Regions from separate parts of the Tatumella citrea genome, predicted to be linked through region 3. Evidence: predicted binding sites of a transcription regulator. Region 3 holds the regulator's gene; each other region holds the start of a gene.
What was found. The regulator LexA, encoded in region 3, represses DNA repair genes until DNA is damaged. The targets are predictions, from matches to a motif close to TNCTGTATGTACATACAGNA.
Positions count from the first base shown of each region.

Region 1: the regulator LexA is predicted to act here: its motif matches at 2,230-2,249, upstream of A7K98_RS08580 (metal-dependent hydrolase).
Region 2: the regulator LexA is predicted to act here: its motif matches at 2,065-2,084, upstream of A7K98_RS13615 (DinI-like family protein).
Region 4: the regulator LexA is predicted to act here: its motif matches at 2,242-2,261, upstream of dinB (DNA polymerase IV).

Region 1 is NZ_CP015579.1:1,795,370-1,799,587, reverse strand. Features, by position in the region: gene A7K98_RS08595 (fructosamine kinase family protein) at 1-738, shown strand, start outside; gene A7K98_RS08590 (YniB family protein) at 742-1,284, opposite strand; gene hxpB (hexitol phosphatase HxpB) at 1,450-2,130, shown strand; gene A7K98_RS08580 (metal-dependent hydrolase) at 2,272-2,856, shown strand; gene A7K98_RS08575 (DUF6515 family protein) at 3,083-3,478, shown strand; gene osmE (osmotically-inducible lipoprotein OsmE) at 3,534-3,872, opposite strand; gene A7K98_RS08565 (multidrug effflux MFS transporter) at 4,124-4,218, shown strand, end outside.
Region 2 is NZ_CP015579.1:2,843,167-2,847,384, forward strand. Features, by position in the region: gene yejM (LPS biosynthesis-modulating metalloenzyme YejM) at 1-1,621, shown strand, start outside; tRNA gene A7K98_RS13610 (tRNA-Pro) at 1,694-1,770, shown strand; gene A7K98_RS13615 (DinI-like family protein) at 2,100-2,342, shown strand; gene A7K98_RS13620 (YoaK family protein) at 2,374-3,096, opposite strand; gene A7K98_RS13625 (DoxX family protein) at 3,166-3,579, opposite strand; gene A7K98_RS13630 (LysR family transcriptional regulator) at 4,216-4,218, opposite strand, start outside.
Region 3 is NZ_CP015579.1:3,860,642-3,864,859, reverse strand. Features, by position in the region: gene plsB (glycerol-3-phosphate 1-O-acyltransferase PlsB) at 1-1,106, opposite strand, end outside; gene A7K98_RS18320 (diacylglycerol kinase) at 1,239-1,604, shown strand; gene lexA (transcriptional repressor LexA) at 1,713-2,327, shown strand; gene dinF (MATE family efflux transporter DinF) at 2,500-3,822, shown strand; gene zur (zinc uptake transcriptional repressor Zur) at 3,840-4,218, opposite strand, start outside.
Region 4 is NZ_CP015579.1:3,273,120-3,277,337, reverse strand. Features, by position in the region: gene lpcA (D-sedoheptulose 7-phosphate isomerase) at 1-409, shown strand, start outside; gene A7K98_RS15675 (class II glutamine amidotransferase) at 547-1,320, shown strand; gene dpaA (peptidoglycan meso-diaminopimelic acid protein amidase) at 1,285-2,025, opposite strand; gene dinB (DNA polymerase IV) at 2,291-3,346, shown strand; gene A7K98_RS15660 (ABC transporter permease) at 3,398-4,218, opposite strand, start outside.

The DNA of each region.
Region 1 (4,218 bases), 2.1 Mb from region 3:
GTGAAATCGAATCACGAGGCGATGCTCACCGCTTTTATCGAAGAAGCTGACCAGCTGGAGCTCCTGCAACGAACCGATTGTGTCAGGGTACCCAAAGTGTATGGTACCGGCACTTCCAGGCACCAGAGCTTCCTGATCCTTGAATATCTTCCCCCCGCCCCCTTATCAGTCAACTCCGCTGTGCTGCTGGGTAAGCAACTTTCTCAGCTGCATCAATGGAGTGAACAGCCCAAATTCGGTCTGGATTTTGACAACTCTGTGACACTGTCACCTCAGCCAAATAACTGGCAGCAACGCTGGGCATCGTTCTTTTCTGAACAGCGTATTGGCTGGCAGTTACAGATTGCCGCAGAGAAAGGACTTCATTTTGGGGATACGGAGAAAATCGTCGCCTGTATTGAGCGCTGTCTGGAGAATCACCACCCTGCGCCTTCATTGCTCCACGGAGATTTGTGGCCAGGGCACTGCGCCGAAGCACATAGCAGTCCGTGGTTGTTTAATCCGGCCTGTTACTGGGGAGACAGAGAGTGTGATCTGGCATTGTGGGAACCCGATAATTTGCTGACTCAGGAACTGATTAGCAGTTATCAGGCGGAAACGCCTTTTCCGGAAGGCTATCAGCAGCGACAACCTGCCTATCGCCTTTACTACCTTTTGAACCGGGCCTGTGCCTTTGGTGACCCCTGGCGGGAAGCTGCACAACAGACGATCAATGCTCTGTTGCGCAGATACGTATAAGGCTTAAACGTAGAGCAAGCCTGTGATTCGCAGGATAAAATAGCCAATCACAATAATAATGATCGGCAGCACATACAACGGGAAATACTGACGGAAAATGGAGTGGTTATGAGCCTGATACTTTTCAGTCAATTGTTGACGCGTCAGGCCGCCAGTCTCCTTAGCCTGTTCAATGATTAACTGATCTTCAATATTCTCCTTCAGGAAACGCGACTGACGCCACATCCGTGCTCCGGATGCCTGCAATGCCAGACCAATAAAAATCACCGCATAAATTATCCAGAACATCACATTTGGCTGGGTATGGAACTCCGGTACCGGAGAGTTGTTCCAGAACATATCCAGGAAATGAGTATTAAATTTAATCATATCAATCATGACATGCAGGAAATCGGATAGTACGGCATCAATACCCGGCTGCTTGTCACTGTGAATGAACAGAAAATTAAGCACCGATACCACGGTGGATATTACAGCCGGAATAAAGAGTACCCAGCCGGCAATTTTTTTGGCTATCGCTATCCGGCCTGTCTGTTGGTAATTCATGCTCTCTCCTGAAGCGGGTTTTATGGTACAAGTCTACCTGTGCCTTGACTATTTTTCCTGTTTTATCCTGTTACAATAGCTGTCGCTGACGAATTTTTCCTCAACCCGGACACTTATAATAGGGTGTCGCGGCCTCACGTGCTGATTTAATCTAATGGAGGATATATGGCTTATCAACGCCCGGTAAAAGCAGCAATATTTGATATGGACGGACTGCTGATTGATACCGAGCCGTTCTGGCAGCAAGCTGAATTAGAGATTTTTTCTACCGCCGGACTGGATATCAGCCTGCGGGACAGTTTTCCTGAAACCACCGGACTTCGTATCGATCAGGTTGTCAGCATGTGGTTCGAAGCCTGCCAGGTGACCCATCTTTCGGAGCAACAGGTCGCGGATCAAATTTTTGCACGGGTTGCAGAGCTTATCGAACAGCAAAAGCCACTGATGCCGGGAGTTCGTGAAGCGCTTACGCTTTGCCATTCCCTGGGCCTGAAAATAGGTCTGGCGTCCGCTTCGCCCTTATCTCTGATTGAAATGGTGCTGGAGTTGTTCTCAATCCGTCACTTTTTCAACGTGGTGGTATCTGCTGAAGACTTACCTTACAGCAAACCTCATCCTCAGGTTTACCTAAATGCCGCCAGCGAACTCAACGTCAACCCGTTGCACTGTGTCGCACTGGAGGATTCTCTGAATGGGATGGTCGCTGCTAAAGCGGCCAGAATGCGGGTACTGGTAGTGCCTGCCGCCAGTGAAGCTGCACTGCCGGTATGGAGCCTGGCTACAGCTCGTCTCGATTCGCTTAACAATTTGACCCCTGCCTTACTTGGAGTTCCGACTCAGCCATAATCCCCGGGCGGGAAGATAGCTCTTCCCGCTGCATTCCTCTGCCTGTCTGCGATAATAATTGTTACAGCGTCACATATACTTTAACTGTATAAATACCTATACTGTATGCATTGACAGTTTATGGGTAGTTGCAGGTATATCATGACGGCCGAAGGCCACATCCTTTTCGCGTTTGCCAGCGCAATCATCGCCAAACGTAGCGCATTAACTCCGGTGATCGCTGCGGCTGACTGGTGGCATCTGATTCCGGCCACATTACTGACCTGTCTGCTGCCGGATATCGATCACCCGGGTTCTTTGCTCGGCCAACGATTACGCTGGATTTCTAAACCGATTGCCAGAGCATTTGGCCATCGGGGATTTACCCATAGCCTGATTGCGATTGTTGGTGGCATCTGGCTGCTGCGGATTAAATTTCCGGAAGTATTGTGGCTACCGGCCGATGTGATGCAAGGGATGATTCTCGGCTACCTGAGTCATATTGTGGCCGATATGCTGACGCCAGCCGGTGTGCCCTTGCTATGGCCTTGTCGCTGGCGCTTCTGCCTGCCGCTGCTCTACTCTCAAAAAAATAACCAACTGGAACGGCTATTCTGCATATCACTGGTAATGTGCGCAGTTTGCTTACCAGGTCAGCTGACTAAACAGTTTATCAATACTACCGGCAGGCAACTCTATACGACGGCCGTATCATGGCAAAAACAAATCAGTCTGTCCTTGCAGTAACCGTAGTCTGGCGTCTCTGACTGACCAGTCTCCAGCCTGCCGAAAGCAAGTACAGGCGTTATTCATCGCTGTTTAAACCAGCAGTTATAAGTTCAGCTTTAACAGAGCGTGACGGGCCGTTAAGAAAGCGTTAAGTAGTGTAATTGGAGGAAAATTCAGAGCCCCGGCACTTGAGTTTTTACACGGCAACGCTATAACTTCACCATGCAATAGTTGGAGATGAAAGATGAAAAAAGTTATCGCGCCTTTGCTGGCATTAAGCCTGGTTCTTCCCGGTGTTGCCATGGCCCATCCGGGCTGGGGTGGCGGTGGTCCGGGCTGGGGTGGCGGTGGTCCGGGTTGGGGTGGTGGTGGCCCGGGATGGGGTGGTCGCGGTAGTTTCCTGCCTGACCTTGCCACGGGTGTTCTGATTGGTGGCCTCACCTATTACCTGCTGAACGGGCAGTACTACCAGCGTCAGGGGAACGAATATGTGGCAGTGAATCCGCCTCCACAGAGCTCACCACAAAGTACCCGGGTACTGGATTACGGCGGCAAACGTTATTATGTGCAGGCCGGTCATTACTATCAGCGCGATATTAATGGCGAATACATTGAGGTTCCGCGCCCTGCCGGACTGTAAAACAGAAAAGGCCAGCAATGCTGGCCTTTTTGTTACGCGCATTTGTTACAGATAATCAGCTCTGAGGGGCCTGTGGGTCTGTATCATATTCGGCGCAGCTCTGGAAACCGTAGTTCATAACGTGTCCGGTATCATTAAAGCTGACAAAATAAGTCAGTGGCTTGCCGTTACTTTCACCAATAATGTAGGTATCACAGGTACCACGGGCATGGATCATCGTGATCTGAGACGCCGGACGGCCGCCTATCTGACGAACCTGTTCACGGGTCATGCCTTTTTTTACATCTTTTACGACAGGCTGGGTGACATAACTTTCTGCCTGGTGATAGGTAGTACAGCCAGAAAGCACCGCCAGAGCCAGACCGGCAGCCAGAAATCCGGTGATTTTATGCATTATTTACCTCACTGTAATTGTAATACACAAGAAATATCCTCTGTAATCTTCAGTGGATATCCTTTAAGTGTAGCCGCTAATCATGATAAAACAAATGGTTAGAATGGACGGATGATTTATAAACCGATATTCTCACAGCCTGTAAAGCCCGGTGGTGAAGGCTCCGGTGCTACAAAAAAGAATAAACATATTAGTTTTCAACCTTATAACTTTCTCACGTTATTATTAGCGGGTTTACTTTCAGAGGAAAAATGTCCAAAGCTCCCCCCCATCGCATCGCATTTGCTATTACCCTCGGCCTGATGGCTGGTCTGGGTCCACTGTGCATTGATTTGTATCTTCCGGC
Region 2 (4,218 bases), 1.0 Mb from region 3:
GCTGGCGGGCAGAATTTATGCTTACTGTAGCTGGATCGGTCATTTCAGTTTTATTGTTTTTGCCGTCTATTTGCTGATTATCTTCCCGCTAACCTTTGTTGTGATGTCACAGCGTTTGTTGCGGGCATTGTCAGCGATTCTGGCAACTACCGGGCTAACACTATTGCTGGTTGACAGCGAAGTGTTTGACCGCTTTCATCTCCACCTCAATCCGGTGGTCTGGGATCTGGTCGTCAATCCACAACAAAGTGAGATGACCCGCGACTGGCAATTGATGTTTATTGCCGTCCCGCTGATGTTTTTGGTGGAGATATTGCTGGCAACCTGGAGCTGGCAAAAACTACGCAGTCTGAACCGCCGTAGTTTTGGCAAACCACTGGCCGTGTTATTTATTGTGGCTTTTTGTTCCAGCCATCTGATGTATATCTGGGCGGATGCCAATTTCTATCGCCCTATTACCATGCAGAAGGCGAATCTGCCGCTGTCATATCCAATGACAGCCCGACGGTTCCTGGAAAAACATGGCTTACTGGACCCTCAGGAGTATCAGCGCCGGTTGATCCAGCAAGGTGATCCGGATGCGGTGTCGGTAGCTTACCCGCTGAGTGATATTAGCTTTGATAAAAACACCAGCCACCACAATCTGTTGCTGATTACGGTCAACGGCATTAATGAATCTACCGTAGCTGAAAACTTCCCGCAGTTAAGTCAGTTTGCCAGCCAGAATGTGCGCTTTATGCATCATTACAGCTCCGGGCAGAACAACGAGAATGGCTTGTTTGGCCTGTTTTATGGAATTTCATCCAGCTATATGAATGGGATTCTGGCCAGCCGGACGCCGTCAGCACTGCTGAGCGCTCTTAATACTCAGGGATATCAGTTCGGTTTGTTCTCTTCGGAAGGCTTTAATCAGCCGCTATACCGTCAGGCATTACTGGCCGATTATTCTCTGCCGCCAGCCAGAACACAGAATGATCAGCAGACCGTAACGCAGTGGCAGGACTGGTTGCAACAACAGCAGGGATCAACTGCCCCCTGGTTCTCCTGGGTTTCTCTGGATGGTGTGGATGCCAGCGGTAATACCCCGGCAGCCCGTCTGCAAAATTACCACCGCACCGCTGGTGATACCGATCAACAGATTGGACAGATTCTTTCTGTTCTGCAGCAGCAAGGTAAACTGGATAATACTGTCGTTATCATCACTGCGCGTCATGGTGTGGCACTGAGCGGAGACGATAATAGTGACGGAAACCGTCAACTATTGCAGGTTCCGCTGGTTGTACACTGGCCGTCGACCCCTGCACAGTCGGTGGAAAATCTGACCGACCATCAGGATATTATGACTACGCTGATGCAGCGCTTGTTGCATGTTACCACCGCACCGGAAAGTTACTCTCAGGGTGAAGATCTGTTTAGCCCGCAACAGCAGCATCACTGGGTGACTGCCAGCGATAGTAATAACCGGCTGATTATTACCACCCCACATTCAACACTGGTGCTGGATAATGACGGGAATTACACCACTTATAATCCTGAAGGTCAGCGGTTACGTAACCAAAAACCGGAGCTGGGGCTGTTGTTACAGGTTCTGACGGAAGAAAAACGCTTTATCGCAAACTGATTATTTATGAGTCAGTTAGCGGCTGCGGATATTGCAATCTGCAAAATTATACGTACTATGTGAGTCCAGCGTCGGCACGTAGCGCAGCCTGGTAGCGCACTGTCATGGGGTGTCAGGGGTCGGAGGTTCAAATCCTCTCGTGCCGACCAAAAATCCCAAAAGAAAGCAGCCTGTTACGGCTGCTTTTTTATTGCCTGGAATTTGCAAATGCTAAGACAAGAGTAAAACTCTGACGTTTTACCCCTCAAAAACGCCCCATCTCAGACGCTCACCATAAATACTCATCATAAATAATGTAGTGCCGTTCATGCAGGGACACGACTCTCAGTTTTAAGATATAACAGGCAGGAAAACTAAGGCCGGATAACCTGGCCGACCGTAACAATAAAAAAGTGTTTAATGAGTGCAAAAAAAGCTGCAGCCTGCAGAGTTACCTGCTAAATTACTGGTTATACAACCAGTAATGAGTACTGCAATTATGTTTGTAGAATTAGTGTACGATAAACGCAATGTCGCTGGTCTGGAAAATGCCAGAGAGATCATCCTGGAAGAACTGACACGTCGGGTGCACAATATTTTCCCGGAAGCCGAAGTCAGGGTTAAACCTATGCAGAATAACGGGTTGAACAGCGATGCCAGTAAAAGTGATCGTGAAAAACTCAACCGCATGCTGGAAGATATGTTCGATGAGTCGGATATGTGGCTGGTGAATGAATTTTGAGAGATTCCGCCGGCAGTCCGGCGGAAATTTTTCAGGTCGGGTTCACTGCTGCCTGCGAGCGCATATAGCGGATTTCCCATACAGTAACCACGGCAATCAACAGAATCGGTACCAGGGTACTTAAAAAGCCAGCCACTATATAAGCCACAGCCCCTGCCCCTGCCCCAATAGTAAAACCAGCTACCGACGTTGATGACTTTACCAGCTTCGCGCGATTTTCCGCGTCAGGGTTTTTAATCAGCGACATAATATCAATAGTCAGTTGAGTCACGTTTCCGGTCATCATCGTACTTGGGCTGGTTGACGCCAGTAACAGACGACTGGTGGCGTTTCGAATACCCATTGCCATCACTCCCAGCATACCGGCAATCAGCACATGGATATCACCGGCATCCGTAAACGGCTGATAAAGTAACCCTGCCAGTGCAAATAATGCCAGTAACAATATTTCGGCACCAAATAAGCTGGCCAGCAAACCGGCACTGAATGTTTTTCTGGACTGAATCACCAGGGTGGTCACTGCCACCACCAGCATAAATACCGGGATCGCAACTAATTTTGCCAGAATACCGTCACTGTTACCGGCCAGAGAAGCCCCGGCAACTACCAGGTTTCCGGTGACATGAGCGGTAAACAGACCAAACAACGCGATAAAACTGATGGTATCAATAGCCCCTCCGGAAGCGGCCAGTAATACCGGTTCACGATAATGACGCCAGCGTTTTTCCAGCTGTAACAGATTAGTCGGTTGCATCGTCTCTCCCGTTATTTTAGGTAATAAAAAGCCGGGGATAACCCGGCTTTTTTAACTCAGACCCGTCAATTATTTACGGTCAATTGAATATTTACCAGGGCCGGTCAGTGCCAGGGCGAGGAAGCCACCAGCAATACTAATATTTTTGTAGAAGTTAATCATGGCACCGTATTGTTCCATACCAGTCATATGCCAGTACTGATGTCCCATCAACCCGGTGGCAACGGTATAAATCGCCAGGATAATCGCCAGAGGGCGGGTATAGAATCCAAGAATAATCAGAATACCAAATCCAAGTTCAACGACTACAGCGATCACGGCGGCCACAGATGGTAACGGTGCACCCACAGAGGCCATATAGCCGATAGTTCCTTCAAATCCGGTCAGTTTCTGCCAGCCAAATAACACAAACAGAATCATTAACAGCACACGAGTCAGCAGCAGCAGACCATCACGATATTTATCTAAAGACAGATATTGCATTTTATTACCTCACCTTTTAAAAGTGCTTATCCCCCGACTTTCCGGACTGGAAAGTGTATTTATAAGCACAAAAATTTAACTTCAGGACACTTATCACTTTTCGCCGGACTCATATATCCGGCTGTTTAGCTACCATCAATAATTTGTTCCGAAATACTGGTCCATAAAAGTGCGGCATTGAATATTGGCTGGCACTCTGCGCTTCGCCTCATTTTGCCACCCTTCGCCGACATCATAACCTTACCCGTAACTTAACCGGAAGCAGTTGCTTTTTATCTCGCCCGACTGCTTGCGGAATGAGTACATCTTACATCAACTATGCTGAACATCAATATTCTTAAACAATACTTATTATCCCCTTCAGGTTGACAATAATCATAAAAAACCAGTGATTCCTGTACACAGACAAAGGTTTAAGGCGAAGAAAAACGATAAACAGAAATCAATAAAATATGATTATATTCATTGAGATAGACCAATACCCTTTGCAATAAAAGCAGGGTATTTCGCGCAAAAATGACAGAAACAGCCTTCGCTAAAAAGTTATTCAGTTTATTTGTACATGATATACAAAATTTTGGCTCAAATCGCAATCAGCACTACGACAGGTCGCAACCTGTCGCAATACAGTACTATTTA
Region 3 (4,218 bases):
TCACGGAATACTGTTGAATACAGTTTGTTGCCTTTAAAGGTCCGGCGGATAAAGAAAGCGCCCAGATGGCGGAAAATCGGCCCGGCAGGCCAGAAGTTCAGGTTAATCCCGGCCGCAATATGCGGAGGTACCAGCCCCTGATGATACAGCACATAGGAAAGCAGCAGGTAATCCATATGGCTGCGATGGCAGGGCACATAGACCAGTTCATGACCGTCCTGAGCCAGCTGGCGAATGCGTTCGCCACCGCTGACATTAATGCCTTTATACAACCGACTCCACAGCCAGCCCATTACACGGTCTGTGATACGAATGGCTTCATAGGTAAAATCAGCAGCAATCTCTTCCATCATGGCCACTGCATTTTTCTGTGCCATATCGTAGGAGATTTTCTTACTGCGAGCCTCATCTTCCACGGCTTTGGCAATGGCTTTGGATTGCAGCAATTTATTGAACAGATCCTGACGAGCAGGCAGGCGTGGGCCTACCGCTGCCAACCGCTGGCGGGAAAAATGGATATGCGCCACCCGGGATAATTTATGGGCAATGGTCTGATCTGTGCCATGCTCATCCGCCATCTGTCGCAGAGAGACTTTTGGCGAAAAGCGCACAAAGCTGTCGCGGCCGAGCCACAGGATAGCGAAGAATTTCTGTATTCCGTTCAGCTCGCGCAGCAGCGGGGTATTTCCGCCCTGAATCTCTTTACCTGGCGCACGACCGAACATCACTGATACCGGAACCAGCTGAACATCCAGTGCCGGATTATTGCGGTGCAAATCCAGGTAATCATGGAATATTTTGACGGTTTCCTGATTCGGGGTGAAATAGGGCAGCAACCGTGGCCCGTCATGGATAAACACATGACGTGGCAGGAAATGACCATCTATCTCAACAGGCAGCAATGGATCAGGCAGATCATGCTTCAGGCACTGCTCCCGCATCGCCAGGAGATCGGCTTTGGAATCATACGGAAATACATAGATAATAGGACGCGTGGGATCCAGACCCAGTTCGGAGACAGGGTCTCCCGGTATCACCTTGCTGTTAACCAGCAAAGATAATGGAAAACTCAGTAATTTATAATAAAGTTTACGCCAACCTGACATAGACAAATCTGCAGCCTCTTATGTTAGCAAAGCGGCGCAAGCATACCAGAAACTGCAAAGAATATCTGTGAGGATGCAAGTAAACATGTCTGAGAATGACGGAAATTTTATCACGAAAAGGAGTAACCCCTGATGGCGGGTACAACAGCAGGATGGCGGCGGGTAATTAAAGCGGCAGGCTACTCGTGGCAAGGATTGCGGGCAGCATGGAAACACGAAGCCGCCTTTCGCCAGGAAACTGTGCTTGCTGTCGTGGCGGTGATTATTGCTGCCTGTCTGAAGATAGACACGGTATCGCGTATTCTGTTGATTGGTTCAGTAGTACTGGTGATTATTGTTGAAATTCTGAATAGTGCTATTGAGGCGGTCGTAGACCGTTTCGGACCGGAGCTCCATCCTTTATCTGGTCGGGCAAAAGATATGGGCTCCGCGGCGGTGTTTATCGCTTTACTGTTGGCAGCCTTTGTCTGGGTTTCAGTATTGTGGCAGTGGTGGTGAGTGGTGGAATAGTAACCGACAGTTGTTTGTTTTATGACGGTTTTTAGTTTTCATTTCCCAAATACCTGTATATACTCACAGCGACTGTATAAACAACCAGGGGGCGGGATGAAAGCATTAACCAGCAGGCAGCAGCAGGTCTATGACCTGATTCGCGACCATATTCAACAGACAGGGATGCCACCGACTCGCGCTGAGATTGCTTCCCGACTGGGATTTCGCTCCCCTAATGCTGCTGAGGAGCATCTGAAAGCTCTGGCCCGCAAAGGCGTGATTGAGATTGTTTCAGGTGCCTCACGTGGCATCCGGTTATTGATGGAAGAAGAGACAACCGAAGGACTGCCACTGATTGGACGGGTTGCGGCAGGTGAGCCACTGCTGGCTGAGCAGCATATTGAAAGCCATTTTCAGGTGGATCCGGCCCTGTTTAAGCCAGCGGCTGATTTCCTGCTGAGAGTCAGCGGTACATCGATGAAAGACATTGGTATTATGGACGGTGATCTGCTGGCTGTTCATAAAACCCAGGATGTGCGAAACGGTCAGGTAGTGGTTGCCAGAATCGACGATGAAGTCACGGTTAAACGCTGGAAAAAGCAGGGTAATACCGTACATCTTCTGCCGGAAAACAGTGAGTTTTCCCCTATTGTTGTCGATGTCCGTGAACAAAACCTGACGGTAGAAGGCCTTGCTGTTGGTGTTATTCGCAACGGTGAATGGCTGTAAACTACAGTCATCTGTTCCGGTATCCGGTTTTTCGGCCGGTACTGTAATCCCGGCCATGCGGGGCGTTCTGAAATAGCGACCCCGGGCCCGAAATTTTCGGGCCTGCCTGTCTTAGTCAGTTTTCTGTGAAATAACCTATTCCCCGTCGCCGTATTCAGCTGCAGGATAATCCATGTCTTTTTTTAACCGTACCGATAAACAGCTCTGGCGACTGGCGTTGCCAATGATTCTGTCGAATATCTCCGTACCGTTGTTGGGACTGGTTGATACTGCAGTCATTGGTCATCTGAACAGTGCGGTGTATCTGGGTGGAGTTGCAGTAGCAACCACCATTACCAGCTTTCTGTTTATGTTATTACTTTTCCTGCGAATGAGTACCACGGGGCTGACGGCTCAGGCCTGGGGTGGAAAAAATAACCCGGCGCTGGTCCGTGCACTGGTGCAACCGATGATTGTCAGCCTGCTGGCAGGTGTGCTGTTTTTATTGTTTCGGCAGCCGCTTAGCCATCTTGCCACTCTGGTTATCGGTGGGGATCCGGCTATTTTGCAGCAGGCTCGCGAATTTATTGATGTTCGCTGGCTAAGCGCACCGGCGACTTTTGCTAACCTGGTTATTCTGGGATGGTTGCTGGGTGTTCAGTATGCCAGAGCACCTGTCATTCTGTTGGTCGCGGGGAATCTGGTAAATATTATTCTGGAGTTGTTGCTGGTTCTGCATCTGCACATGGGGGTGCGGGGCGCGGCCGGGGCAACAGTGATTGCCGAATATGTGACATTGCTGACTGGTATGGTGCTGGTGTGGCGGGTGCTTAACCGTCAGGGAATTCAGCTGCGTTCATTACCGGGCGGTTGGCGGGGAGACATCAAACGGGTACTGGGCCTGAACCGTGATATTTTGCTGCGTTCATTGCTGCTGCAGATCTGTTTTGCCTCGCTGACGATGACAGGAGCCAGACTGGGAGGCGACATTGTCGCGGTGAACGCCTTGCTGATGATGTTTCTGTCGTTTACCTCCTATGCGCTCGATGGATTTGCTTACGCAGTAGAGGCAGTTTCTGGTGAGGCCTATGGCGCCCGGCAATCAGGGCGGTTACCGGAAGTCTGGCATGCTTCCTGCCGTCAGGCCGGGATCGTGGCTGTGGCATTCTCACTGATTTATGCACTGGCCGGACCCTATATTGTCAATATGTTGACATCCTTACCCTCGCTACGGCAACTGGCCGATCACTATCTGATCTGGCAGGTTATTTTACCAATCGCAGGGGTAGGATGTTATCTGCTGGACGGTTTATTTGTTGGTGCTACCCGCGGTAAAGAGATGCGGAACAGTATGGCGGTAGCTGCTGTAGGTTTTGGCCTGACGCTGTGCACCATCCCCTGGCTGGGAAATCACGGAGTATGGCTGGCTTTGTGTGTGTTTATGCTGCTGCGCGGGATCACTTTGTGGCGACGCTGGAATTACCATCAGCGCCATCAGAGCTGGTTTGCTCCCTGAGAAACGTCAACGGGTGACTAACGTCCGGGGCGCTTTTTTGTTTCAGTAGTATGATCATGCTGGCAATGGTCCGGGGTCTCACAGGCCGCAATTTCTGCGCATTTTTCGCATAAGCCATGCACTTCTATGACCGTATGACGCAGCGCAAATCCCGCCAGTTTAGCCTGGGTACCAATCAGCTTTTCTACGCCTTCAGCATGCCGTTCACTGACCGAAGCACAATGGTCGCAAATTAACATCACCGAAGTGTGAGATGGGTGTTCAAAATGCGGGCAGACCACGTAACTGTTGTTGGAGGCCACCCGGTGAATAAAACCCTGCTCCAGCAGGAAATCCAGTGCGCGGTAGACTGTTGGGGGTTTAGCCTGCGGTTCACTAATCCGTAGTTTATCCAGC
Region 4 (4,218 bases), 590 kb from region 3:
TGATGCGATGCATTTTGCCGAAGAATTAACCGGCCGTTACCGGGAAAACCGTCCTGCATACCCGGCGATTGCGATTTCAGATGTCAGCCATATCTCCTGTGTCAGTAATGACTACGGTTATAATCATGTTTTCTCACGTTATATTGAAGGCGTGGGCCGTGCAGGGGATGTTCTGTTAGGTATTTCCACTTCAGGAAATTCTGCGAATATCATCAAAGCTATTGAAGCGGCACGTGCTCAGGGGATGAAAGTGATTACTCTGACCGGAAAAGATGGTGGTCAAATGGATGGCAGTGCAGATGTCGAAATTCGTGTACCGCACTTTGGTTTTGCTGATCGTATTCAGGAAATTCATATTAAAGTTATCCATATTTTGATCCTGCTGATCGAAAAAGAGATGGCGAAGTAATCATATCTTGCTACACCTGCTGAAATACCCCGGCTGGCTACCTCTGACGACTTGCCAGAGGATGGCCCGCATGCTATTCCTTTACTTATCTGTTGCATATTGTGCCTGACGACGGGAATTTAACGAGGTTTTAACTGATGTGTGAACTGCTCGGGATGAGCGCCAATGTGCCGACTGATATCTGTTTCAGTTTTACCGGGCTGGTTCAGCGCGGTGGCGGGACAGGGCCACATAAAGATGGCTGGGGTATTACTTTCTATGAAGGAAAGGGATGCAGGACGTTTAAAGATCCTCTGCCGAGTATTGATTCGCCGATTGCCAGTCTGGTCCGTGATTATCCCATCAAATCTCATTCGGTGGTTGCCCATATTCGCCAGGCGAATCGCGGTATGGTCTCGCTGGAAAATACCCATCCGTTTACCCGTGAGCTTTGGGGTCGTCACTGGACTTATGCACATAACGGGCAGTTGACGGGTTATCAGAAACTGGATAGCGGGAATTTTCGCCCGGTGGGTGAAACCGACAGTGAAAAGGCTTTCTGCTGGATTTTGCATAAACTTGCGACCCGTTATCCGCGTACTCCGGGAAACTGGCCGGCTGTTTTTCGCTATATTGCTACACTGGCTGCTGAGTTGCAGAAAATGGGTGTGTTTAACATGCTGCTGTCAGACGGACGTTATCTGATGGCTTACTGCTCAACCAATCTGCACTGGATAACCCGCAGAGCGCCGTTTGGCAAAGCCACTCTTATTGACCAGGATGTTGAAATTGATTTTCAGCAGCAGACTACGCCTCAGGACGTAGTGACAGTGGTCGCGACGCAGCCATTGACGGGAAATGAAACCTGGCACAGGATTGCACCAGGTGAATGGCAGTTATTTTGTCTGGGTGAGCGCCAGGAAAGTCTTTGAAGCATTCTCTGAGCTGTTGCTGAACGGGTTCTGATTCAGGACATATTGCCCGTTATCTACGGTCACGTTCGGCGGCTGCTTATGCTTGAGAAAATAATCATATCCTGGTTTTAACTGTTTCCAGAAACTGAAGTAAGCTGAATCCCGGTGGCGTTGCATATTACTGTCGGTCATCCGGAACGGGAAAATATTCACCTCAACTTCAGACTGGCCATTTCTCAGTGCAGCATTCACGTAGGTATAAATCTGATCCATATAGGCATTGGTCATGGCATAGCAGCCAATCGATACGCAGTTGCCGTGAATCATCAGATAGTTACCACTATAGCCATTTTCGCGATCATACTGATTTGGAAAACCAATATTAATAGCGCGGTAGAAATGGCTGTCCGGTTTTAGCTGATTAAGCTGCACAGAATAGAATCCTTCCGGACTTTTAAAATCTCCCTCGACTCTTTTCGGTCCAAGACCTCCGGAAAAATCGCAGATCCGGAAACTGTTCAGCAGCCGGTATTCATTACCTATTTTGCCGTACAGATCGAGTGTACGTTCTTCTTTAAAGATCTGAATAAATACCGGGGTACCCAGCAACTGTTGTTTGAGTTCTTTACTGACGGGCTGCTGTGGGGAGACCGGAGTTTCGGTCATCGCCAGGCAATAGGCCGGGATTAAAAGCATCGCAAGGAAAAGTGCGATTTTACGCATGCTGCTACTACCTTGAACAAAGAGTGAGAGAATACTGTCTTTTATACCATCGCTACGGATTAATCTTACATTGCGCTGGTTAAGCGCAACATTAGCATTGTCAGCAGTTTTATCAAGCAACAGACGCATAAATTTGTATCAATAGTCGTGTCAGTCAGGTTTCTGCGATTGATTAAAAAGCAGACAGGCCGACTGATACTCTGTAGTTGATATTTTAACTGAATATTTATACAGTACTTGCTCTGTTTATACCGGGGTCTGGCAGATGCGTAAAATCATTCATGTTGATATGGACTGTTTTTATGCAGCCGTTGAAATGCGCGATAATCCATCGTTGCAGGATATCCCTCTGGCAATTGGTGGCAGTCGCGAACGACGCGGTGTCATTAGCACTGCGAATTATCCGGCCCGAAAATTCGGAGTCCGGAGTGCTATGCCGACAGCAACGGCGCTACGACTGTGTCCGCAGCTAACATTGCTGCCAGGTCGTTTTGATGTCTATAAACAGGTTTCTGAACATATCCGACAAATTTTCGCCCGTTATACTTCGCTTATCGAACCACTCTCGTTGGACGAAGCTTATCTCGATGTCAGTGACTGTGCGCAGTTTCATGGCTCGGCAACGCTGATTGCCCGGGATATTCGCCAGGCTATCTGGCAGGAATTACAATTAACAGCTTCAGCCGGAGTGGCACCTGTTAAGTTTCTGGCTAAAATTGCTTCTGATCTGAATAAGCCTAACGGCCAGTTCGTCATTACCCCTGCCGAAATGGACTCCTTTATTTGCCAACTGCCGCTGGAGAAAATCCCCGGGGTAGGGCAGGTGTCAGCCAAAAAATTGACGGATATGGGCCTGAAGACCTGTGCTGATGTCAGGCAGGCTGATTTGTCATCGTTACTGAAAAATTTTGGAAAATTTGGCCGCGTCCTTTGGGAGCGCAGTCACGGGATAGATGAGCGGGATATCATTGCCGATCGGCAGCGCAAATCGGTTGGCGTTGAAACGACGCTGGAGAAGGATATCGATCGCTGGGAGCAGTGTCTTGAAGTTCTGGAGTTGCTTTATCCTGAGCTGGAACGCCGGCTCAAAAAAGTCCGTCCTGATTTGCGAATTTCCCGTCAGGGGGTGAAGTTTAAATTTTCAGATTTTCAACAAACCAGCCGCGAGCACGTCTGGCCGGTATTGAATAAACAGGATCTACTGACGATTGCGAGGGAAAGCTGGGATGAGCGCCGGGCTGGCAGAGGCGTCAGGCTGGTTGGCTTACAGGTGACATTGCCTGACCCCTATGCCGAACGGCAATTGCCGTTGGGGCTGTAATGCTTTGTCGGTCACATGCCGGCAATGACAGCCACTGCCGGCACAAATAAGTTATCCCTGACGCCCCCGAAAATAAGTCAGCGCCAGTGCCAGTGCCAGCACCAGACCTTTAATAATGTCCATTGCATAGTAGGGCACAGATAACATCACCAGGCCATTTTGCAGCACACCAAGTATGATGGCCCCAATCAGTGTGCCCAGGGCATTCGGTTTCCCTGACCCTGCCAGTGATAAACCTATCCAGGCTGCGGCGACAGCATCCATCAGATAACCACTGCCTGCGTTGACCTGAGATGAACCGATTCGGGATGCCAGTAATATGCCACCAAGCCCGGCCAGCAACGATGCCAGAAGGTAGGCGGCAACCCGATAACGGGTGGTACGGATACCGGAAAGTCGTGCAGCTTCCGGGTTACCCCCCAACGCATACATCCGACGACCGTGTTTGGTCAGTGAAAGACCAATCTGGGCTATGACGGTTACGACCAGCATGATGATTACAATGCCCGGAATTTCACCCAGAACACTGAAGTTTGCCGGAATAATGCCTTCAGCCATGTCACCACTTGGCATTACCATATTCTGAGTGATGGAACCGCCATAGCTGTAAGTCATAGCAACCCCTTGTACCACGAACAATGTTGCCAGTGTTGCCAGCATGTCCGGTATACGCAGAACGACAATCAGGAAGCTGTTAAACAACCCGACTAACAGGCACAGGGCCAGAGTAATAAGGATGGCGGTGGTGGTACCAAAACCGTGCCAGACAAACATCGAAATAACCAGTGCGTTGGCTAACGATGCGGTTGAACCTACCGACAGATCAAACCCACCAACGGTTAGTGACACCGCAACCGCCATTGCAATCACTG